DNA from 3 places in the Streptomyces sp. NPDC030165 genome. Region 1 is predicted to be linked to each of the others. Evidence: riboswitches for the same ligand, from Rfam matches in the RefSeq annotation. Region 1 holds a riboswitch; each other region holds the start of a gene.
What was found. Region 1 has a riboswitch for cyclic di-AMP ahead of ACZ4Z1_RS24440 (M23 family metallopeptidase). Riboswitches for the same ligand answer to the same signal wherever they lie in the genome.
Positions count from the first base shown of each region.

Region 2: it holds a riboswitch for cyclic di-AMP, as region 1 does, so the genes downstream of both, ACZ4Z1_RS27440 (C40 family peptidase) here and ACZ4Z1_RS24440 (M23 family metallopeptidase) in region 1, are expected to answer to the same signal.
Region 3: it holds a riboswitch for cyclic di-AMP, as region 1 does, so the genes downstream of both, ACZ4Z1_RS03750 (transglycosylase family protein) here and ACZ4Z1_RS24440 (M23 family metallopeptidase) in region 1, are expected to answer to the same signal.

Region 1 covers NZ_JBVIBD010000013.1:138,582-145,780, reverse strand. Annotated here, with positions in the region: gene ACZ4Z1_RS24455 (DNA gyrase/topoisomerase IV subunit A) at 1-285, opposite strand, end outside; gene ACZ4Z1_RS24450 (M16 family metallopeptidase) at 535-1,863, shown strand; gene ACZ4Z1_RS24445 (M16 family metallopeptidase) at 1,884-3,251, shown strand; cyclic di-AMP (ydaO/yuaA leader) riboswitch at 3,530-3,718, shown strand; gene ACZ4Z1_RS24440 (M23 family metallopeptidase) at 3,732-4,529, shown strand; gene ACZ4Z1_RS24435 (GntR family transcriptional regulator) at 4,783-5,475, shown strand; gene ACZ4Z1_RS24430 (HPr family phosphocarrier protein) at 5,829-6,110, opposite strand; gene ACZ4Z1_RS24425 (bifunctional acetate--CoA ligase family protein/GNAT family N-acetyltransferase) at 6,357-7,199, shown strand, end outside.
Region 2 covers NZ_JBVIBD010000016.1:33,908-41,106, forward strand. Annotated here, with positions in the region: gene ACZ4Z1_RS27430 (ATP-dependent Clp protease proteolytic subunit) at 1-577, shown strand, start outside; gene ACZ4Z1_RS27435 (hypothetical protein) at 585-890, shown strand; cyclic di-AMP (ydaO/yuaA leader) riboswitch at 1,439-1,603, shown strand; gene ACZ4Z1_RS27440 (C40 family peptidase) at 1,607-2,080, shown strand; gene ACZ4Z1_RS27445 (DUF6328 family protein) at 2,206-2,814, shown strand; gene ACZ4Z1_RS27450 (hypothetical protein) at 3,289-3,558, shown strand; gene ACZ4Z1_RS27455 (ATP-binding protein) at 3,680-4,108, opposite strand; gene ACZ4Z1_RS27460 (helix-turn-helix domain-containing protein) at 4,420-5,307, shown strand; gene ACZ4Z1_RS27465 (DUF397 domain-containing protein) at 5,318-5,554, shown strand; gene ACZ4Z1_RS27470 (8-amino-7-oxononanoate synthase) at 5,643-6,899, opposite strand; gene bioB (biotin synthase BioB) at 7,046-7,199, shown strand, end outside.
Region 3 covers NZ_JBVIBD010000002.1:119,362-126,560, reverse strand. Annotated here, with positions in the region: gene ACZ4Z1_RS03775 (MFS transporter) at 1-543, opposite strand, end outside; gene ACZ4Z1_RS03770 (LysR family transcriptional regulator) at 697-1,605, shown strand; gene ACZ4Z1_RS03765 (DUF6479 family protein) at 1,714-2,112, shown strand; gene ACZ4Z1_RS03760 (cytochrome P450 family protein) at 2,194-3,465, shown strand; gene ACZ4Z1_RS03755 (transglycosylase family protein) at 3,713-4,732, shown strand; cyclic di-AMP (ydaO/yuaA leader) riboswitch at 4,985-5,156, shown strand; gene ACZ4Z1_RS03750 (transglycosylase family protein) at 5,158-5,853, shown strand; gene eno (phosphopyruvate hydratase) at 6,253-7,199, shown strand, end outside.

The DNA of each region.
Region 1 (7,199 bases):
GATGGAGGCGTCACCGTGCGGGTGGAGCTTACCCATCACCTCACCGACGACGCGGGCGCACTTGACGTAGCTGCGCTCGGGGCGCAGGCCCATCTCGTTCATCTGGTAGAGGATGCGGCGGTGCACGGGCTTGAGGCCGTCGCGGGCGTCCGGGAGGGCGCGGGAGTAGATGACCGAGTACGCGTACTCAAGGAAGGAACCCTGCATCTCGTCGACGACGTCGATGTCGAGGATCCTCTCCTCGAAGTCGTCCGGCGGCGGGGTCTTCGTGCTACGGCGGGCCATCGCGGCTGCGGCTCCTTCGCTTGCGTCCTGCTGCTTGCCGATGCGGGATCAACGTTCGGGTCTTTCGCGGACCATTGTGGCCCGCCCCACTGACAACGCCGACCGCGACCCTCCCCGGAGCCCCCGGACGGGGTGGCGGTGAAGTCCGCTCGTACGAGGCAGCCCGGTCGGGAACTTCGCCATACCTCGGCGCGCTTGCATACAGTGACAGAACTTCCTCGCAAGCGGATCGAAGGGACGTACATGCCCATGGGTCACACGGCCACAGAACAAGCCGGCTCCGGCGGCCTGACAGCGACCGAGCACCGGCTGGCCAACGGCCTGCGTGTGGTGCTCTCCGAAGACCACCTGACCCCGGTCGCCGCGGTCTGCCTCTGGTACGACGTCGGCTCGCGCCACGAGGTCAAGGGCCGTACGGGCCTGGCCCACCTCTTCGAGCACCTCATGTTCCAGGGCTCCGCCCAGGTCAAGGGCAACGGTCACTTCGAACTGGTCCAGGGCGCCGGCGGCTCCCTGAACGGCACCACCAGCTTCGAGCGCACCAACTATTTCGAGACCATGCCCGCCCACCAGCTGGAGCTCGCGCTGTGGCTGGAGGCCGACCGCATGGGCTCCCTTCTGACGGCGCTCGACGAGGAGTCCCTGGAGAACCAGCGCGACGTCGTCAAGAACGAGCGCCGGCAGCGCTACGACAACGTCCCCTACGGCACGGCCTTCGAGAGGCTGACGGCCATGGCCTACCCGGAGGGCCACCCGTACCACCACACCCCCATCGGTTCGATGGCCGACCTGGACGCCGCCTCCCTGGAGGACGCGCGGGCCTTCTTCCGTACGTACTACGCGCCCAACAACGCGGTGCTGTCGATCGTCGGCGACATCGACCCCGAGCAGACCCTCGCCTGGGTGGAGAAGTACTTCGGCTCCATCCCCGGCCACGAGGGCAAGCAGCCGCCGCGCGACGGCTCCCTGCCGGACGTCATCGGCAAGGAGCTGCGCGAGATCGTCGAGGAGGACGTCCCCTCCCGCGCGCTGATGGCCGCCTACCGCCTCCCGCAGGACGGCACCCGTGAGGCCGACGCGGCCGACCTGGCGCTGACGGTGCTCGGCGGCGGCGAGTCCTCGCGCCTGTACAACCGGCTGGTGCGCCGCGACCGCACGGCCGTGGCGGCGGGCTTCGGCTTGCTGCGCCTGGCCGGCGCGCCCTCGCTCGGGTGGCTGGACGTGAAGACCTCCGGCGGCGTCGAGGTGCCCGCCATCGAGAGCGCCGTCGACGAGGAGCTGGCCCGTTTCGCCGCCGAGGGGCCCACCCCGGAGGAGATGGAGCGCGCGCAGGCCCAGCTGGAGCGCGAGTGGCTGGACCGGCTCGCCACGGCCGCCGGCCGCGCCGACGAACTGTGCCGGTTCGCGGCCCTGTTCGGCGACCCGCAGCTCGCCCTGACCGCCGTGCAGCGCGTCCTGGACATCACCCCGCAGGAGGTGCAGGAGGTCGCCCAGGCCCGGCTGCGCCCCGACAACCGCGCGGTCCTCGTGTACGAGCCGACCGCCGCCGAGGACAACGACGAGGAGGCGGCCCAGTGAGCGACGCCGTCAGCACCCCGATGACCTTCCACCCGCAGCCGTCCGGCGGCGACCCCAGGCCGTGGGCCTTCCCGGCCCCCGAGCGCGGGCAGCTGCCCAACGGCCTGACGGTCCTGCGCAGCCACCGCCCCGGCCAGCAGGTGGTCGCCGTCGAGATCGACATCGTCGCGCCCCTGGAGGCCGAGCCCGTGGGTCTGGACGGGGTCGCCACGATCATGGCGCGTGCCCTGTCCGAGGGCACCGACAAGCACGACGCCGAGGAGTTCGCCGCCGAGCTGGAGCGCTGCGGCGCCACCCTGGACTCGCACGCCGACCACCCCGGCGTCCGCGTCTCCCTGGAGGTCCCGGCCTCCCGGCTGGACAAGGCGCTCGGCCTGCTGGCCGACGCCCTGCGCGCCCCGGCCTTCCCCGACAGCGAGGTGGAGCGCCTGGTGCGCAACCGCCTCGACGAGATCCCGCACGAGCTCGCCAACCCGGCGCGCCGTGCCGCGATGGCCCTCTCGAAGGAGCTGTTCCCGGCCGACTCCCGGATGTCGCGGCCGCGCCAGGGCACCGAGGAGACCGTCTCCCGTATCGACGCGGCGGCCGTACGTGCCTTCTACGAGGCGCATGTGCGCCCCGCCACGGCCACCGCCGTCATCGTCGGCGACTTCACCGGCATCGACCTGGACGCGGCCCTCGCCAAGACCCTGGGCGCCTGGACGGGCTCGCCCGCCGAACCGGTGAAGGCCAGCCCGATCACCGCCGACGACACCGGCCGCGTCGTGATCGTCGACCGCCCCGGCGCCGTACAGACCCAGCTGCTGATCGGCCGGATCGGCGCCGACCGGCACGACCGTGTCTGGCCCGCCCAGGTGCTCGGCACGTACTGCCTGGGCGGCACCCTCACCTCCCGTCTGGACCGGGTGCTGCGCGAGGAGAAGGGCTACACCTACGGGGTGCGGTCCTTCGGGCAGGTGCTGCGTTCCTCGGCCGACGGCGACGGTGCCGCGATGCTCGCCATCAGCGGTTCGGTGGACACCGCCTCCACCGGTCCGGCGCTGGAGGACCTCTGGAAGGTGCTGCGCACCCTCGCGGCGGAGGGCCTGACCGACGCCGAGCGCGACGTGGCCGTACAGAACCTGGTCGGGGTCGCGCCGCTGAAGTACGAGACCGCGGCGGCCGTCGCGGGCACCCTCGCCGACCAGGTCGAGCAGCAGCTCCCGGACGACTACCAGGCCCGGCTGTACGAGCGGCTGGCGCGCACCGGCACGGTCGAGGCGACCGCCGCGGTCGTCAACGCCTTCCCGGGCGACCGGCTGGTGACGGTCCTGGTGGGCGACGCCGCCGAGATCGAGGAGCCCGTCAAGGCGCTCGGCATCGGCGAGGTGACGGTCGTCAAGGGCTGACGGGACTTCACCGGGCGCGGGGCGGCCGTCGGCGGCCGTCCCGCGGCCCGACGGCCTGTGACCCGCGTGCTGTGACCCGCGTGAGTGACGAGCGGTCACATAAGGGATCCAGTGGCGCGCAGGCGCCACTGGGTCTTCTTTATGTCCCAATTGTTGTGGGTGGTTGCGCGGTGCCCGTGTGGCGTACGGCACAAAACCGGGGTTCTGTTTGCCGATCGAAAGTTGCCCCGTTTAGCGTCGATCCGGCTGTCTGCGGATGACCGCCGCAACCGCGGCACGGACAGTCATCGCCGAGTCCCCGTACGGCGCGAGCCAGGGGAGCCGGGGACCCACCCTCCTGTCGCCGACTTCGACGCGGGAGGGGCCCGTTCCTTGGGGTGAATCGGACGCCTTCCCGGAGGCGTCCGTAGGAGACCTTCCTGCTCCGAACCCGTCAGCTAACCCGGTAGGCGAGAGGGAAGGAAAGGACACAGCCAGCTCATGGCGTTCACCCGTGCCACCGGGAAGCACCGTGGTCCGAGCCGCAGCGCGCGGACGACCCGTAACCTCGCCGGCATAGCCACGCTCGCCGCGTCCGGCGTCATCGCCTCCGTCGCCTCCCCGGCACTGGCGGCCGGCAACCCGGACGACGCGAGCACCCACGACACCGGCCTCCACCAGGCCGTCGTCCTCGGTGACGAGCTCGCCGAGCAGATCGAGGCACAGGCCGACGCGCAGCAGGAGGCCGCCGAGGCCGCCGCCGCGCAGGCCAGGGCCGAGGCCGAGGCGCGCAAGCAGGCCGAGGAGGCCAAGCGCCAGGCCGAGGCCGAGGCGAAGAAGGAGCGCGAGGCCAAGGAGCGCGCCGCCCGCGAGGCCGAGCGCAAGCGCCTGCTGATGTACGTCGCCCCCGTCGACGGCTCCTACGTGTCCACCAGCTACAAGGCCTCCAGCGGTCTGTGGTCCTCCGGCAGCCACACCGGCGTCGACTTCCACGCCGCCTCCGGGACCACCGTCCACGCCGTCGGCTCGGGCACCGTCGTCGAGGCAGGCTGGGGCGGCGCGTACGGCAACAACGTCGTCATCAAGATGAACGACGGCACCTACACCCAGTACGGCCACCTGTCGTCCATCAGCGTCTCGGTCGGCCAGACCGTCACCCCGGGCCAGCAGATCGCCCTGTCGGGCAACACCGGCAACACCACCGGGCCGCACCTGCACTTCGAGGCCCGTACCTCCGCGGAGTACGGCTCGGACATCGACCCGGTCGCCTACCTGCGCTCGCACGGCGTGAACGTCTGACGCACACCCGTCCCCCGTACGGCGCCCCGGCCCGCGTGGCCGGGGCGTCTGCGTGTGCGGGTCCGCGAATCCGGGCCCGGTCCCGGCGGACGGTCCTGCCCGTATGCCGCCCCGCGCGTTCCTGGCCAAAATATATCCATGAATTCGCCGTGGCCACCGGACAACGCCTTACCGTCGAATAGAGTCACGTCGAATGCCGCCGCCCGGTGGCATTTCCGGATGTTCCCACGGGATTACGGCGGAGGCACAGGCGATGCGAGGCCCCATTTCCGCGCATGTGGTGTGCACGGCGATCCGCGACGAGATCGTATCCGGCGTTCTCCCGCCGGGCAGCCGGCTGATCGAGGAGCTGCTGGCCGGCCGTTACGGCGTCTCCCGCGTTCCCGTGCGCGAGGCGCTGCGTACGCTGCAGTCCGAGGGCTTCGTGACCATCCGGCACCACGCGGGCGCCTGCGTGGCCGAGCCGACCGAGCGCGAGGCGGCCGACGTCCTGGACATGCGGGGGCTGCTGGAGCCGCTGGGCGCCGCGCGGGCCGCCGCCCGCCGCACCGCGGCGCACCTCAAGGTGCTGCGCGGCGTCGTACGGCTGGGCCGTGAGCGCGCCCGGCACGGCCACCGCGCCGAGCTGCGCCAACTCGACGGCTGGTTCCACGAGACGCTCGCCCAGGCGGCCGGCAGCGCCAGCATGGCAGCGCTCCTCACCCAGCTGCGGCGCAAGATCGACTGGATGTACGCGGTCGACCTCCCGGCCCGCGACGAGCGCTCCTGGGAGGAGCACGGGGCGGTGCTGGACGCGGTGAGCCGCGGGGACGCCGAGCGGGCCCGCGCGCTGATGGCGGCGCACATCGAGCGCTCGCGCCCGGCGTACCGGCTGCGCCCCGTGGTTCCCGGGCCGGCCGTGAGGAATCCGAAACAGACCGTAAACACGGCGCGCGAGCGGAATTAACAGGGGGGCCGTATACAAGCGGTATGCGGTCTCTCCCGGACCTCCAAAATGGGGCGGGTGGGAAAGCGGCCCGGAATTAGCGGGGAGTGGCCCGGGAATTGTGCGTCCCCGCGTTGTGGCGTACGGAATTCTCCGGCCGGGCCTGCCCGATTTCGCGCGGGCGGCGCGGTCGGTGAAGCTGCGCGACACGTGCGGGAAAGCTGCGTGGCGCGGCGGTGCGGTCTCCATCCTGTGGCGGTGCAGCCTCCGCCCTGTCAGGGCGTACGCGACGGCCGACGAAGAACGGCCCCGCCCGGTAGCCGGAACCCCGGCTACCGCGGCGGAGCCGCGAACACTGTGACCCGCTCAGCGGTTCAGACGGTCTCCGGGAGCTCCTCAAGGCCCTCGGCGACCAGCTTCGCGAGGCGGTCGAGCGCGGCGTCGGCGCCCTCGGCGTCGGAGGCCAGCACGATCTCCTCGCCACCCTGGGCGCCCAGGCCCAGCACGGCCAGCATGGAGGCCGCGTTGACCGGGTTGCCGTCGGCCTTGGCGATCGTCACGGGAACCCCGGCGGCGGTGGCCGCACGGACGAAGATCGAGGCGGGGCGGGCGTGCAGACCCTCGGCCCAACCGACATTGACGCGGCGCTCAGCCATGGTGTTGCCCTTCAAGTCGTTGAGGTTGTCTAGACCAGTGTCTCATGTCGCCGGGAGTGCTCCGGCAGCCCGCGGCGGTGCCCGTCGCGGGTCGTCGGCACGCTACCGGCAGGTCACGGGCGCACGGCCGGACCGTCCGTCATCCGGGACCCGTCGCCACGTCCATCGCCACGTCCCAGCCTGCCCGGCCTCCCACGGCCGTGCACACCGAGCCGGTTGTCGGTGGCGGACCGTACGCTGTCCCCCATGCAGAGCCCGTCGGACAGCGTCTACCCGGCCCACTGGGAAGCCGATGTCGTGCTGCGCGACGGCGGCACCGCGCGCATCCGCCCCATCACCCCCGACGACGCCCAGCGCCTGATCTCGTTCTACGAACAGGTCTCGGACGAGTCGAAGTACTACCGCTTCTTCGCGCCCTACCCGCGCCTGTCCGACCGCGACGTGCACCGCTTCACCCACCACGACTACGTCGACCGGGTCGGCCTGGCCGCCACCGTGGGCGGCGAGTTCATCGCCACGGTCCGCTACGACCGCATCGACGACCGCGGCCGCCCGGCCAAGGAGCCCGGCGCCGACCAGGCCGAGGTCGCCTTCCTCGTCCAGGACGCCCACCAGGGCCGCGGGGTGGCCTCCGCGCTCCTGGAGCACGTCGCAGCGGTCGCCCGGGAGCGCGGCATCCGCCGGTTCGCGGCCGAGGTGCTGCCCGCCAATACCAAGATGATCAAAGTCTTCACGGACGCCGGGTACACCCAGCAGCGCACTTTCGAAGACGGCGTGGTGCGTCTGGAGTTCGACCTGGAGCCCACCGAGCAGTCCATGGCCGTCATGCGCGGCCGCGAGCAGCGCGCCGAGGCCCGCTCCGTGCAGCGCCTGCTGGCGCCCGGCTCGATCGCCGTCATCGGCGCCGGCCGCGCCCCCGGCGGCGTCGGCCGCTCCGTCCTGCGCAACCTCCTCGACTCCGGCTATCCGGGCCAGGTGTACGCGGTCAACCACGCCTTCCCCGAGGGCGGCACCCGCCTCGACCCGGAGGGCGTGCCCGGCCACCGCTCGGTGCCCGAGATCCCCGAGCCGGTGGACCTCGCGGTGCTC
Region 2 (7,199 bases), on a different contig from region 1:
GGCCCGCACCATGGACCCGTACTCCAAGCTGCTCAGCGAGCGGATCATCTTCCTCGGCACCCCGGTCGACGACACCACGGCCAACGACGTGATCGCCCAGCTCATGCACCTGGACCACGACGCGCCCGACCGGGACATCTCGCTCTACATCAACTCCCCCGGCGGCTCGTTCACCGCGATGTCCGCGATCTACGACACGATGCAGTTCGTGGGCTGCGACATCGAGACGGTCTGCCTGGGCCAGGCCGCCTCGGCGGCGGCGGTGCTGCTGGCGGCCGGCACACCCGGCAAGCGCCTCGCCCTGCCGGGCGCCCGCGTCCTCATCCACCAGCCCTCGTTCAGCGAGCCGGTCCAGGGACAGGCCGACGATCTCCGGATCCAGGCGGACGAACTGCTGCGCACCCGCGCATTCCTGGAGGAACTGCTCGTACGGCACACCGGCCAGACCGCCGAGCGGATCTCCGAAGACCTCGAACGCGACAAGGTCTTCGACTCCGAGGCCGCCGTGGCGTACGGCCTCATCGACGGGCTCACCCGCAGCCGCAAGCAGCGCCCCGCCGCGACCGGCGCGAGGTGAGCCCGGGATGCTGCCACCCGAACTGCCGCCACTGCCCGCGCTGACGCGCGCCGAGGCCGAGGTCATCGACAGCTACCTCGCGGTCCTGGACCTGCTGGGCCGCATCAACCCGGCCCGGGGCACGGACACGTACGGCGGGCTGCGCGCCGCACAGGCCCTGGTCGGCAAGTCCACCGCCCTGCGGGACGCGTTGGCGCTGATGCACGACCGCGGCGAGAGCGAACTGCACGCGGGGACGCTGGCGCAGGCCCTGCGCGTACTGGACGGTGAGCGCCGCGCGCGGCTGATCGCCGTACCTCCGCCACACAGTTGACCCGATACGGCAGACCGCGCCTCCTCCCGACGGGAGAGGGCCGCGTCACGAGCGCGCGACCACCACGACGCCGCCACGGCGGCCGGGAGGGCGTCCGGACGGGGGTCGGACGCCCTCCCCTCACCCCTCTGGCACACAAGAACCCACCCGCCCCGCGCGGCACACCCCAGACGGAGGGTGACAGAGGCGGCCAGGAGGTGCTACAGCATCGCAAGGACCCACCCGTATGCCGACACGAAGCCCGATCGGGCTCGCCCCAACGGCGTAGCCGGAAGGCCGCGTGCCGCGCCACACGGCTTGCGCGACGTATGTACGTCTCGACCGGAACATCACGTTCCGGGGCTGGTGCGCGGGTCCTCACCCGTCGCGGATTCCCCACGGAACGCCGGCCGTCCACCCGAACGGCGCAGACGTGACCAAACTCACATACAACCGTTTCTGCTCGGAATCCGGGCGCGAGGTGCGCAACGATCGCTTCGACGACAAGCCCCCGCCACAGCGGTGGGGCGGTCCGGACGGACGCCCAATCCTGCCGCCGTACCGGATGTCTGGTCGATGCGCCTGGACCGGCAGGAGCGGAGGACCCGAGCACGACGGGACCGCCGGCCACCACGGCCGGACGGCCCCTTGGGGTGAAGTCGTTACGGCGACCGGGCATCTTCGCCTGCCCGAACCCGACAGGTACTCCTTCGCAGGCGGCTGACGAAGGGTTGCGCATGACCGCGCGTACCACCACTTCCCCCCTGCTGGCGCGAGCCGGAGTGATCTCCTTCATCGCCCTCGCCACAGCCGGCGGAACACTGGTCGTACCAGGAGCCACCGAGGACGCCCAAGCCGCGTCGACCTCGGCCTCAGCACTGCGGATCGCCGCCTCCAAGAAGGGGGCGCCCTACAAGTACGGAGCCAGCGGGCCCTACCGTTTCGACTGCTCAGGACTGACGCTGTACTCGTTCAAACGCGCCGGGAAGCGGCTGCCCCGTACCGCGGCGGCCCAGTACAACCGCACCCGGCACCTGTCCGCGTCCTCGCGCCGCCTCGGCGACCTGGTCTTCTTCCACTCCCGCCGCGGCATCTACCACGTGGGCATCTACGCGGGGAACGGCAAGATCTGGCACGCGCCCAAACCCGGCTCCGTGGTGCGCCTGGAACGCATCTGGTCGCGCAGCGTTTCGTACGGGCGGGTGCGCTGACCGCCCGGTCCGCCGGTGTGGTGATCCGCCGATCGCGCCGGTCCTCCCGTGCGTACGCGGGTGCGGACTCCCGCACCCGCGCGCGTCCGAGGAGTGATCAACGCATCGGCGGATACCCGCACGCAATGGCCCCCATCACCGACGACGACCGGAATGAACTGCCCGGACACTCCGAACTGCCGGGAATCACCGATGCACCCGAGCCGCACCAGTCACCCGGTTCCGCCCACCACACCGCGTGCGCGGACCGCAACGAGACGCCTCTGGAGCGTTACGACCGCAACTTCGGCGAACTGCTCCAGGAACTGCGCGTCCTGCAGACCGGCGTGCAGATCCTGTTCGCCTTCCTGCTGACGCTGGCGTTCACCCCGCGCTTCGTGTCCCTGGACACCACGCAACGCGGTTTCTACGTGGGCACGTTGCTGCTGGCCGTACTGGCGACGCTGCTGCTCACCGCGCCTGCCGCGGTGCACCGGGTGCTGTTCCGGCGGCGCGCGAAGGGGCTGATCGTGGAGGTTTCCGCGCGGCTGACCGCGGCCGGTATGGCGGTGCTCGCGCTGGCGCTGGCCGGTGCCGTACTGCTGGTCGTCGACGTCGTACTGGGGCGCGGGGCGGGAGTGGTGGCGGGCTCGGTGACGCTGGTGACGTGCGCCGGGCTGTGGGCGCTGCTGCCCCGCGTACTGGGGTATCTGAACGGGCACATCAAGCCGTCCGCGCGCGACTCGTCGTCCTGAGCGCCCGGCACCGTGCGTGCGGTCTTCCCGGGGCCCGCACGGGGCATCGTGCCGTCGAAATCTTTTGTGACCTGGTCGTCCTTGCTTTGGCGACGGTGAACCGATGGAGTCTCCTTAGCACGTGAGGAGACCCATGCACGGACACCTGCCCCAGCACACGCACACCAGGACCGACTCGTGAACCTGCGCGGACTTCTGCGCCGCCGCTCCCCCGCCACCCCCTGCCCGGCCTGCGGCAGCACGGACGTGCTGTGGGAGGACGAGGGGGTCTACGGCGCCGGTGAACTGTTGTGGTGGTGCGCCTCCTGCCTGCATCAGTGGCATCCGGGGGACCTTGGTACCGGGACAGGCGGGGGTTCGGTGGCTCCTGCGGGACCGGCCGTTGCCGGGGGGCCGGCGGTTCCTGGGGACCGGGCAGACTCCGGGGGCTCGGCCACTCCCGTACTGCCTGCGGCTTCCGTGCCTGTGGGCCCGGTGGCCCCCGCGAGCCCCGTGGCCCCTACGGGCGCCCCGGCCGCCCCGGTGGGCGCACCCGGTCCGGCCACCGTCGCCGAACGCGTCATGTACGCCGCCGGGCTGACGCCTCTGGTCCCCTGTCCCGGCGCGTACGAGCCGTGGCCGTGCCGCTGTTCCCGCTGCGGCCGCGAGACCAGTCCCACCTACCGGCAGGTACGGGACAGTGGTGCGGGCTGCGCGTGCAGTACGGGCCGCCGCCGCAAGCCGCGCTTCCTCACCAAGCCCTGAGCGGGCCTCCCGGAGCCCGGAATCCTGCCGCTGACGTGGCCTGCCCTGTCCGAACCGCCTCCTTCCGGGACCGCCCTTTCCGCGACCGGCCCTTCGAGAACCGCTTCGCCCGAACGACCCGCTACGGCAGGAACAGCTTCCACGGCAGGCTGATCCAGACGGTCTTGCCCCCGGACGCGGTGGGCTCGACCGTCACCTGCCCGCCGGACTCGGCGGTGAGGAAACGGATGATCACCATGCCCCGCCCGTTGTCCTGCTGCACGGCGGCCGGCAGCCGTTTCGGCCAGCGCGGATGGTCGTCGGTGACGCCGATCCGCAGCCGTTCGTCGCGGTCCAGCCGGACGTCGACGGTGAACGCCGGTGACCGGCCGAATGTGTGCTGCACGGCGTTGGTGGCGAGTTCGGAGACGATCAGCCGTACGGTGTCGGCCGTCTCCGTCCCGTCCGGAAGGCCCCATTCGGCCAGTACGCCCGTGACGTACCTGCGGGCCTCCGCGACCGATGCCGGTGCGCTGGGCAGAGTGAGTGAGGATTCCTGATGGTCTGCCATCGCGACGCCGTCCCTTTCCCACCCGAGGCTCTACTCCGGCCCGCCGCCGAAGGAAGCCGCCATCGCATCCGGCCTCCCGGGCCCTTTCCGGCCCCTTCGGCTCCGGCCTCGGACTGCTGCTGTGCGTCAGCCTGCCACTCATGCTGCGGCTGTGGCGCGTCATCCACCAAGAAGTGCATATATCTGTCGCCCGAAGCGGTGAACTCTGCTACGCGAGAACGTATTTGCGCGGCACACTGACGGACCGGAACCGGCCATCAGGGGACGGGCGCACCCGCGGCGCACCCCGTGGAAGGAAAGGGAGGACGGGTATGCGGTACGGGCCCGCGGTGCGCCGCCGCAAGCTCGGAGCGGAATTACGGCGCCAGCGGACGCTGGCCGGATTCACCAGCGGTGAGGCGGCCCGCCTGGTCGGATGGCACCAGTCCAAGGTCAGCCGCATCGAGACCGGGCGCAGCGGCGTCCGGCCGGCCGATGTGGAACTGCTGCTGGACGCGTACGGCGTGCGCGACGCGGAACTGCGCGCGCTGCTGGCGGCGCTGTGCGGTGACGGCCCGCAGGGCGGCGGCAGTGGGCGGCACGGCTGGTGGCACACGTACCGCGACCTGCTGCCGCCGGAGTACCGGGACTTCATCAGCCTGGAGTACGAGGCGTCCCGGGCGCGCACACTGGAGACGACGGTGGTGCCGGGGCTGCTGCAGACGCCGGACTACGCGCGGGCGGTGACCCGCGCCACGCTGTCGGACCTGCCGTCGAAGCAGGTCGAGGAACTGGTGGAGGTGCGTATCGCCCGCCAGGAGGTGCTGCGGGGCGAGCGGCCGCTGGAGTTGTGCGCGGTGCTGGACGAAGCGGTGCTCCGCCGGGAGGTCGGTCGGCCCGGCGTCATGGCGGCGCAGTTGCGGCACATTCTGGACGTGGGGCAATTGCCGCATGTGCGACTACAGGTGCTGCCCTTCGCTTCCGGTGTGCACATCGGCATCACCGGTCCTTTCGTTATCTTCTCATTTCCGCTCACTTCTGACTTGGATGTGGTTGTTCTCGACCATTTGACGAGTAGCCTCTACTTGGAGCAGAAGACAGACCTCAGGGCGTACAGCGATGCGTTCGACACGCTGCGGGGGCGCGCCCTCTCATGCGAGAAGTCAGCGCAATTCATCGCCCGGATCGCCGCCGCCTCGTGGGCCGGCGCCGGCACCTGAGGAGGCATCCATGTCACTCCTGCCTGGGCACGATCCCGTCCGCGCCGCGCTGCACGGTGCGCGGTGGCGGCGCAGCAGCCGCAGCACCGGCATGAACAACTGCGTCGAGACGGCGCGCATCAGCTCCGGCCTGCTCGCGGTGCGCGACTCGAAGAACACCGCGGGACCGGCCCTGCTGTTCACCACATCGGCCTGGCAGTCCTTCGTCGACGGGCTGACCGACAGCCGTTTCGCGAAGGTCGGATGAGCCGTCCGGACCGGATGATCCGGACAGGCCGGACGATCCGTACGGCCGTACAGCGGCAGGGCGTACGGAACTTCTCCGGCACCCGGCCCTAACAGGCGCCCGGCGCCGTCCGTACAACGGTCCGTACCGCTTCCCTCGCCTGCCGGGGAGTCAGGTCCGCGCGGGCGGTCAGGCGCAGCCGAGAGACTCCGTCCGGTACGGACGGCGGCCGGAAGCAGCCGACCACGAGGCCCGCGTCCCGGCAGTCCGCTGCCCACCGGACGGCCTGCTCCGGCGAGGGCGCCCGTACGGAGACCACCGCGGCGTCCGGACGGACGACCGCCAGCCCGGCGGCGCTGAGCCGCTGGTGCAGGTCCGCGGCCACCGCGCGGACCCGGCCGGCGCGTTCCGGCTCGCGGCGCAGCAGGCGCAGCGCCGTACGGGCGCCGCCGGCGGCGGCGGGGGCGAGGCCGGTGTCGAAGATGAACGTCCGCGCGGTGTTGACCAGGTGCTCGATGACCCGGGCCGGGCCCAGGACCGCGCCTCCCTGACTGCCGAGCGACTTCGACAGGGTGGCGGTGACGACCACGTCCGGGTCCCCGGCGAGCCCGGCCGCGTGCACCGCGCCGCGCCCGCCGTCGCCGAGGACGCCCAGGCCGTGCGCGTCATCCACGAGCAGGGCCGCACGGTGCGCACGGCAGGCGTCGGCGAGGGACCGCAGGGGCGCGGCGTCACCGTCCACGGAGAAGACGGCGTCGGTGACGGCGAGCGCCGGACCACCGTGGCCGTCCAGCGACTTGCGTACCGCGTCCGGGTCGGCGTGCGGCACCACGACGGTCCTGGCGCGGGCGAGCCGGCAGCCGTCGATGAGCGACGCGTGGTTGCCCGCGTCCGAGACGATCAGGCCGCCGGGGCCGCCGAGCGCGGTGACGGCGGCGAGGTTGGCCGCGTAACCGGAGGAGAACACCAGGGCGGCCTCGAAGCCGCAGAACTCGGCGAGTTCGGCCTCCAGCCGGGCGTGCAGCTCGGTGCTGCCGGAGACCAGCCGGGACCCGGTGGCGCCGGCGCCCCAGCGGTGCGCGGCCTGCGCGGCGCCGCGGGTGACCTCGGGGTGCCGGGCCAGGCCGAGGTAGTCGTTGCTCGCCAGGTCCAGCAGCGTCGATTCGACCGGCCGCGGCCGCAGCGTACGGACGAGTCCCGCCCGGCGGCGCTGTTCGCGGGCCGTATCGATCCAGCCGAAAGCGGCCGCCCGCGCGTTGGCGCCCGGCCCGGTGCCGCGGCCGGGGGCGGGCGCCCCGTCGGGCCCCTCGGGAGGCGGCGCCGGCACGTCGCGGAGCAGGGGCGGCGCGGGGTCGTCCTGATGCATCGGCTTCCTTCGCGTTTGTGGGCTGTCGATAGACGTTAGCGGTCGTTACACCGTCCTACGGTGTGGCCATGCACACACCCCGGATCGGCGCCCTTGTCGGGTTCCTCCATGGTCGCGGGCCGTGGGCGTACGCCAGGATCATCGCCATGGATCTGCTGACAACGCTGGTGGACAAGGGGCTGCGGCGCGTATCGCCGACCCGCGAAGAGGCGCTCGCCGTGCTGGCGACGTCCGACGACGACCTGCTCGACGTGGTGGCCGCGGCCGGAAAGGTGCGCCGCCGGTGGTTCGGACGGCGGG
Region 3 (7,199 bases), on a different contig from region 1:
GGCCATCAGCAGCATCAGGCCGGCGTTGACCCAGTAGACGGTGCGCCAGCCGCCGAGGTCGGCCAGCAGCCCGGCCGCCGTACGGGCCAGCAGGATGCCCAGCAGCAGCCCGGTCATGACGGTGCCGACCGTACGGCCGCGCTCGGCGGGTGGCGCCAGGGAGGCCGCGTACGGGACGACGACCTGGGCGGCGACGGAGGACAGGCCGGTCAGCGCGGTGCCGGCCAGCAGCAGCGTCCCGTTGGGCGCGCTCGCCGTCACGGTCAGGAAGACCGCGGTGGCCGCGCACAGGCCCACCGCCAGCCGCCGCCGCTCCAGCAGGTCACCGAGCGGTACGAGCAGCAGCAGCCCGAGCCCGTAGCCGACCTGTGCGACGGTCACCACCAGTGCCGTGGTGGCCGCCCCCAGGTGCAGGTCGCGGCCTATGACGTCCAGCAGCGGCTGGGCGAAGTAGTTGCCCGCGACCGACAGTCCGGTCGCCACGGACATCAGCAGCAGCGTGCCGCGGCCCAGCCCGCGCCGCTGCTCTTCCTGGGAAGCCATCAGCTCTCTTTCCGTACGACGCGCCACCCCGTCGGTGTTGCTCCGTCCCTCAGCTTCCGGCGCCCCGCTCGATGAGTCCAACGCATGATTGTCATCCCACCCATCACGAAACGCGATCGATGACCGCCGCCACCGGCTGGCTACGCTCGCCGCATGGAGCTGCAACAGATGCGGTACGTGGTCGCGGTCGCCGAGACCGGCGGCTTCACCCGCGCCGCCGAACGCTGCCACGTCGTGCAGTCCGCGCTCAGCCACCAGGTCGCCCGCCTGGAGAAGGAGCTCGGCGCCCGGCTCTTCCACCGTACGAGCCGCAGCGTGCGGCTGACGGCCGCGGGCGAGGCGTTCGTGCCGGTCGCCCGGCAGGCGCTGGAAGCGGCCGAGCGGGCCCGGGCCGAGGTGGAGGCGGCGGCCGGCGAGGTCCGCGGCCGGCTGGCCATCGGAGCCATCTCCACCGTCGCGGCCGTCGACCTGGCCCGCGAGCTGGGCGCCTACCGCGCCCGCTACCCGCAGGTACGCATCAGCCTGCGCATGGAGATGAGCGAGCAGCTGGTCGAGCAGGTCCGGCAGGGCACGCTGGACGTCGCCTTCATCGGGCTGGTGCCGGGCGCCCGCAGCCAGGGCGTACGGGAACGGACGCTGGCCCACGGGGAGCTGGTGGCCGTCGTGGCGCCGGACCACCCGCTGGCGGGCCGGGAGTGGACGGACCTGCGGCGGCTGGCCGAGGAGACCTTCGTGGACTTCACGGCCGGGTCGGCGGCGCGCCGCCAGCGGGACGACGCGTTCCGGGCGGCGGGCCTGACGACCGAGGTGGCCTTCGAGGTGACCACCGTGGAGTTCCTGGCCAAGCTGGTACGGGCCGGGCTCGGCATCGGCATGGTGCCGCAGGCGTTCGCCACCGAACTGACCGGGCTGAGCGTGGTACGCGTCCCCGACGCCCCCGCCCGGGCCGAACGCGTCATCTGGAGCGCGCGGGGCCCTTCCCCGGCGGCCGCGGCCTTCCTGGACGCGCTGGGCGTGCACCCCTCCGAGCCGGACCCGGGCCCCGCCACCCGAGGGGCATGAGCCCCGCTTCCCGCCGTTGACCTGCGCTTTCACCTCCGTACCCGGCCTTCGGGCCGGTGCCGGGGCCCGCCCGCGCATCGTCCCCGCCGACCCGGGTACCCGGAGCGAATGACAGCAACGATCGCTTCGACCACACCGGCCCAGGACGGCACCGCCGTCCAGCAGGCCGTGGACCTCACGCGGGACATGGTCGTCGGCACCGGTCCGCTGATCGCCGGGATCGTCATCGTCGCGGGACTGATCCTCGCCGTGGTCTACGGCAGGCGCCGCCGGGACCGGGAGCCCGACCCGCCCGAGCCGGAGACCCAGCCGACCCCGCCCAAGGACCCGACCGGGTACGAGAGCGAACTGCGCGACCCGAACGAGGTGCCGCGCGGCGGCGACCACCGGCTGACCCCGCACGAACTGTCCGATTACGGCAACGCCCCCACCCGCCACGGCGACGACCAGGACCGGGAGCGCAAGCGCTGGCAGGACGGGCACAGCGGGTCCTTCGGCAGCGGTTAACGTCGAGGGGTGCGACCGCAGACCCCCTTCCCCTCCGACGAGCGGCCCGCCGACCCTTCAGGGGCCGGGCCCGCCTGCCCCGTGACCGGCCGCGGCCCGACGGCCGTCCCGCCCTGCCCCGAGCTGTTCACGTGGGAGTTCGCCTCCGACCCGTACCCGGCCTACGCCTGGCTGCGCGAGCACGCGCCGGTGCACCGTACGCGGCTGCCCAGCGGCGTCGAGGCCTGGCTGGTGACCCGGTACGCGGACGCCCGGCAGGCGCTCGCCGACACCCGGCTGTCGAAGAACCCGGTGCACCACAGCGAGGCCGCGCACGGCAAGGGCAAGGTCGGCATCCCCGGCGAGCGCGGCGCGAACCTGATGACGCACCTGCTCAACATCGACCCGCCGGACCACACGCGGCTGCGCCGGCTGGTCTCCAAGGCGTTCACCCCGCGCCGCATCGCCCGGTTCGCGCCGCGCGTACAGGAACTGACCGACGCGTTCATCGACTCCTTCGCGGAGCGCGGCGAGGCCGACCTGATCCACGAGTTCGCCTTCCCGCTGCCCATCCACGCCATCTGCGACCTGCTCGGCGTCCCGCGCGAGGACCAGGACGACTTCCGGGACTGGGCCGGGATGATGATCCGGCACGGCCAGGGGCCGCGCGGCGGCGTCGCCCGGTCGGTGAAGAAGATGCGCGGCTATCTCGCCGAGCTGATCCACCGCAAGCGCGAGACCCTCGGCGACGAGGGCGCCGACGACCTGATCTCCGGCCTGATCCGCGCCTCCGACCACGGCGAGCACCTGACCGAGAACGAGGCCGCAGCGATGGCCTTCATCCTGCTCTTCGCGGGCTTCGAGACCACCGTCAACCTCATCGGCAACGGCGTCTACCAGCTGCTGCGCCACCCCGCCCAGCGGGAACAGCTCCAGAAGGCGGCCGCCGCCGGGGACACGGAGCTGCTCGCCACCGGCGTGGAGGAGCTGCTGCGCTACGACGGCCCGGTCGAGCTGGCCACCTGGCGCTTCGCCACCCAGGACCTCACCATCGGCGGGCAGCGGATCGCCGAGGGCGACCCGGTCCTGGTCGTGCTGGCCGCCGCCGACCGGGACCCGGAGCGCTTCCCCGGCCCCGACGTCCTGGACCTGTCCCGCCGCGACAACCAGCACCTCGGCTACGGCCACGGCATCCACTACTGCCTGGGCGCGCCGCTGGCCCGCCTCGAAGGGCAGACCGCGATCGCCACCCTGCTGACCCGGCTGCCGGACCTGCGGCTGGGCGCGGAACCGGACGACCTGCGGTGGCGCGGCGGGCTGATCATGCGGGGGCTGCGGGCGCTGCCGGTGGAGTTCACGCCCGTACGGAAGTGACGCCGCGCCCGTACGGAAGCGGTGTACCGACCGTACACACGGGGCCTCGCGCCCGTACGGAAGTGACGTCACGTCAGGCCGTGACCTGCGCGTGATCTCCGCTACACCGGCTTGTGACGAGCGGGTGGCCCCGCTACTTTCATCCGTCTGAAAGGCCGGGGCGGGCGGCGCGGCAGGCGCAAGGGCCACGCAGCCGACGGTTCCGGCCTCTCGACGACAACTCAACCGCCGCTCGAAAGGCAACCGCATGCGCTCCGGGAACGGCCGTCACCGACGCCCCCGTCAGGCTCCGGCCATCTTCGTCACGGCGGGAGTCGCCGGCGGCGCCCTCGCCATGCCGCTGCTCGCCGCGAGCAGCGCCGACGCCGCCGACGCGGCCACCTGGGACCGCGTCGCGCAGTGCGAGAGCAGCGGGATGTGGAGCGCCAACAGCGGCAACGGCTTCTACGGCGGGCTCCAGCTGACCCAGGAGATGTGGGACCGCTACGGCGGCCCGGCGTACGCCTCGCGCCCCGATCTGGCCAGCCGCTCGCAGCAGATAGCCGTCGCCGAGTCGATCCTCGCCGCGCGCGGCCCCGACACGTGGCCGAGCTGCGCGGTGAACGCGGGGCTCAAGCAGGGCGGCAGCGGGCCGGACGTCGACCCGGGCAGCACGGCGACGCCGACCCCGGAGTTCTCCTCGCCGTCCCCCTCCTCTCCCGCCACCCCGCCGCCCTCCTCCAAACCGTCCGGGCCGTCCGGGACCCCGGAGCCCGGCGGTGCGCGCACTCCGGAGCCGGAGCCGTCGTCCACCGGCCCGGCCGGGACGCCGGAGCCGTCCCGCACGCCGGAGCCGTCCGGTGCGGGGCGTACGGAAGACCCGTCGCACCCGGCCGACCCGGGCACCCCGGGCGACGGCGCCTCCACGGGCCCCACCGCGCCCCCGTCACAGGGCAAGCACCGCGGGCAGCCCGAGGAGGAGCCCGGAGCGGGCGCAGGTACGGGCACGGACGCAGGTACGGGTACGGGTACCGGTTCAGGCTCCGGTGACGCGGGCCGGTCCGGCGGGGAACGCCCCTCGCGGGGCGGCGACGCGCACCGTACGGACCCGGGGTCGCCAGGTGACTACACCGTGCGGCCCGGTGACAACCTGTCAGCCATCGCGGAGGACCGCGGGGTCTCCGGGGGCTGGCCGGCGCTCTACGCGGCCAACAAAGGTGTCATCGGGGGCGATCCGGACCTTATCCACCCTGGTCAGCGCCTTGACCTGGCTCCTGAACAGGGATAGTTCGCGGTGGTTTGCCCGCTTTGGCGAAAGTGAGACATGGATCTCGTTCGGGGGCGTGGTGACCGTCCCGTCCGTTGTTTCCAAACCTGCGACGACCTGCGGAAATGTGATGATCCTGTGATGTCTGGGGGTCAACTGGCCTCAGATGTAGGGGTTTGAACCAGCGGGGTGTTCGTGTTTACCGTCTTCATCGCTCGCCAAAGCGGGCCCTTCGATCACACGCCGAATCCTGCCGGTGGTCGGAGGTCACTCGACGCGAGAGCGCCGAAGGCAGGAGCGGGGGACCCAAGGTAAGTGCCGGCCCCGCCCGCGGAAGCGGGTCCCGACCGGCTTGGGGTGAAGCCATGTGTGAAGCACACACGGCCGGGCAACTCACATGGCCCGAACCCGACAGCTCACCTCGCAGGCGTCGGTGAGGAACAACCATGCTGAACTCCAAGGGCAAGCACCGTCGTCCCTCCAAGGCCGTCCGCGTCGCCACCCTGGCGGGCGTCGCCGGTGCCGCCGTGGCCGTCCCGCTGATGGGCGCCACCTCCGCCTCCGCCGCGGGCAACAACTGGGACGCCGTCGCCCAGTGCGAGTCCGGTGGCAACTGGTCGATCAACACCGGCAACGGCTACTACGGCGGCCTGCAGTTCTCGAACTCCAGCTGGGCCGCCGCCGGCGGTACCCAGTACGCCCCGCGCGCCGACCAGGCCAGCAAGAGCCAGCAGATCGCCGCGGCCGAGCGCCTGCTCGCCATCCAGGGCCCGGGCGCCTGGACCTGCGCCGGCGGCCACCTCGGCCAGGGCAACGCGAACGCCAAGGCCGACGGCGGCTCGTCGCAGGGCAGCTCGCACAAGTCCTACAAGTCCAAGCGCTCCTACTCCGCCCCGCAGGGCACCTCGCGCTCCGAGGCCCGCAAGCAGGGCGAGGAGCTGGCCCGCAAGACCCCGGCCCCGACCCACAAGTCGACGCCGAAGTCGAACCCCGAGGGCAACTACACCGTCAAGTCCGGTGACACCCTCGCCAAGATCGCCGCTTCCCACGGCAAGAACTGGAAGTCGGTCTACGCGAACAACAAGTCCGTCATCGGCGGCAACCCCAACCTGATCTTCCCGGGCCAGAAGCTGGCCGTCTGAGCCGGCTGAAGCCCTGAGGGACCCCGGGTGACCGTGGCGCTCCGTACGTACGGCGGTACGTACGGGCCGCACGGCACCCCGGGGGCCGCTCGACCCGGGAATCCGCTCTTCCCGTGAGACCGCCCCGCCACGGCGCCTGTCCCCCGCACGCGCCGCGGCGGGGCTTCTCCATTTCCCCCGCCCGGCCCCGGGGGCCGGGCCGCCCCGTCCGCCGGGCCCGCCCGGCCGTACCCGCCCCGTCCGCCGACTTCCCCGTTCAGCGAACATTGCGCCCATACCTCCCCTGAACAGGGGCTTTGCGGGTGTATTCAGCCCAAGGGCCGGGCTGGCGGCGAGCGGAACCCCCCGAGGCCGTTAGGCTCGTGCTGCAGAACTCCAGACACCCATGAAGGAGACAACGTGCCGTCCATCGACGTCGTCGTAGCTCGCGAGATTCTCGACTCGCGAGGCAATCCCACGGTCGAGGTCGAGGTCGGCCTCGACGACGGCAGCACCGGCCGTGCCGCCGTCCCGTCCGGCGCCTCGACCGGCGCCTTCGAGGCCATCGAGCTGCGCGACGGTGACCCGGCGCGCTACCTGGGCAAGGGCGTGGAGAAGGCCGTCCTCGCGGTCATCGAGCAGATCGGCCCGGAGCTGGTCGGCTACGACGCCACCGAGCAGCGCCTGATCGACCAGGCCATGTTCGACCTGGACGCCACCGACAACAAGGGCTCGCTCGGCGCCAACGCCATCCTCGGCGTCTCCCTGGCCGTCGCGCACGCCGCCTCCGAGGCCAGCGACCTGCCGCTGTTCCGCTACCTGGGCGGCCCCAACGCCCACGTGCTGCCGGTCCCGATGATGAACATCCTGAACGGCGGCTCGCACGCCGACTCCAACGTGGACATCCAGGAGTTCATGATCGCCCCGATCGGCGCGGAGTCCTTCTCCGAGGCCCTGCGCTGGGGTGCCGAGGTCTACCACACTCTCAAGAAGGTCCTGAAGAACAAGGGCCTGGCCACCGGCCTGGGCGACGAGGGCGGCTTCGCCCCGAACCTGGGCTCCAACCGCGAGGCCCTGGACCTGATCCTCGAAGCGATCAAGGAAGCCGGTTACACCCCCGGCCAGGACATCGCGCTCGCGCTCGACGTCGCCGCCTCCGAGTTCTACAAGGACGGCGTCTACGAATTCGAGGGCCAGCAGCGCACCGCCGAGCAGATGACCTCGTACTACGAGGAGCTCGTCGCCGCCTACCCGCTGGTCTCCATCGAGGACCCGCTGTTCGAGGACGACTGGGCCGGCTGGAACGTCATCACCGAGCGCCTGGGCGCCAAGGTGCAGCTGGTCGGTGACGACCTGTTCGTCACCAA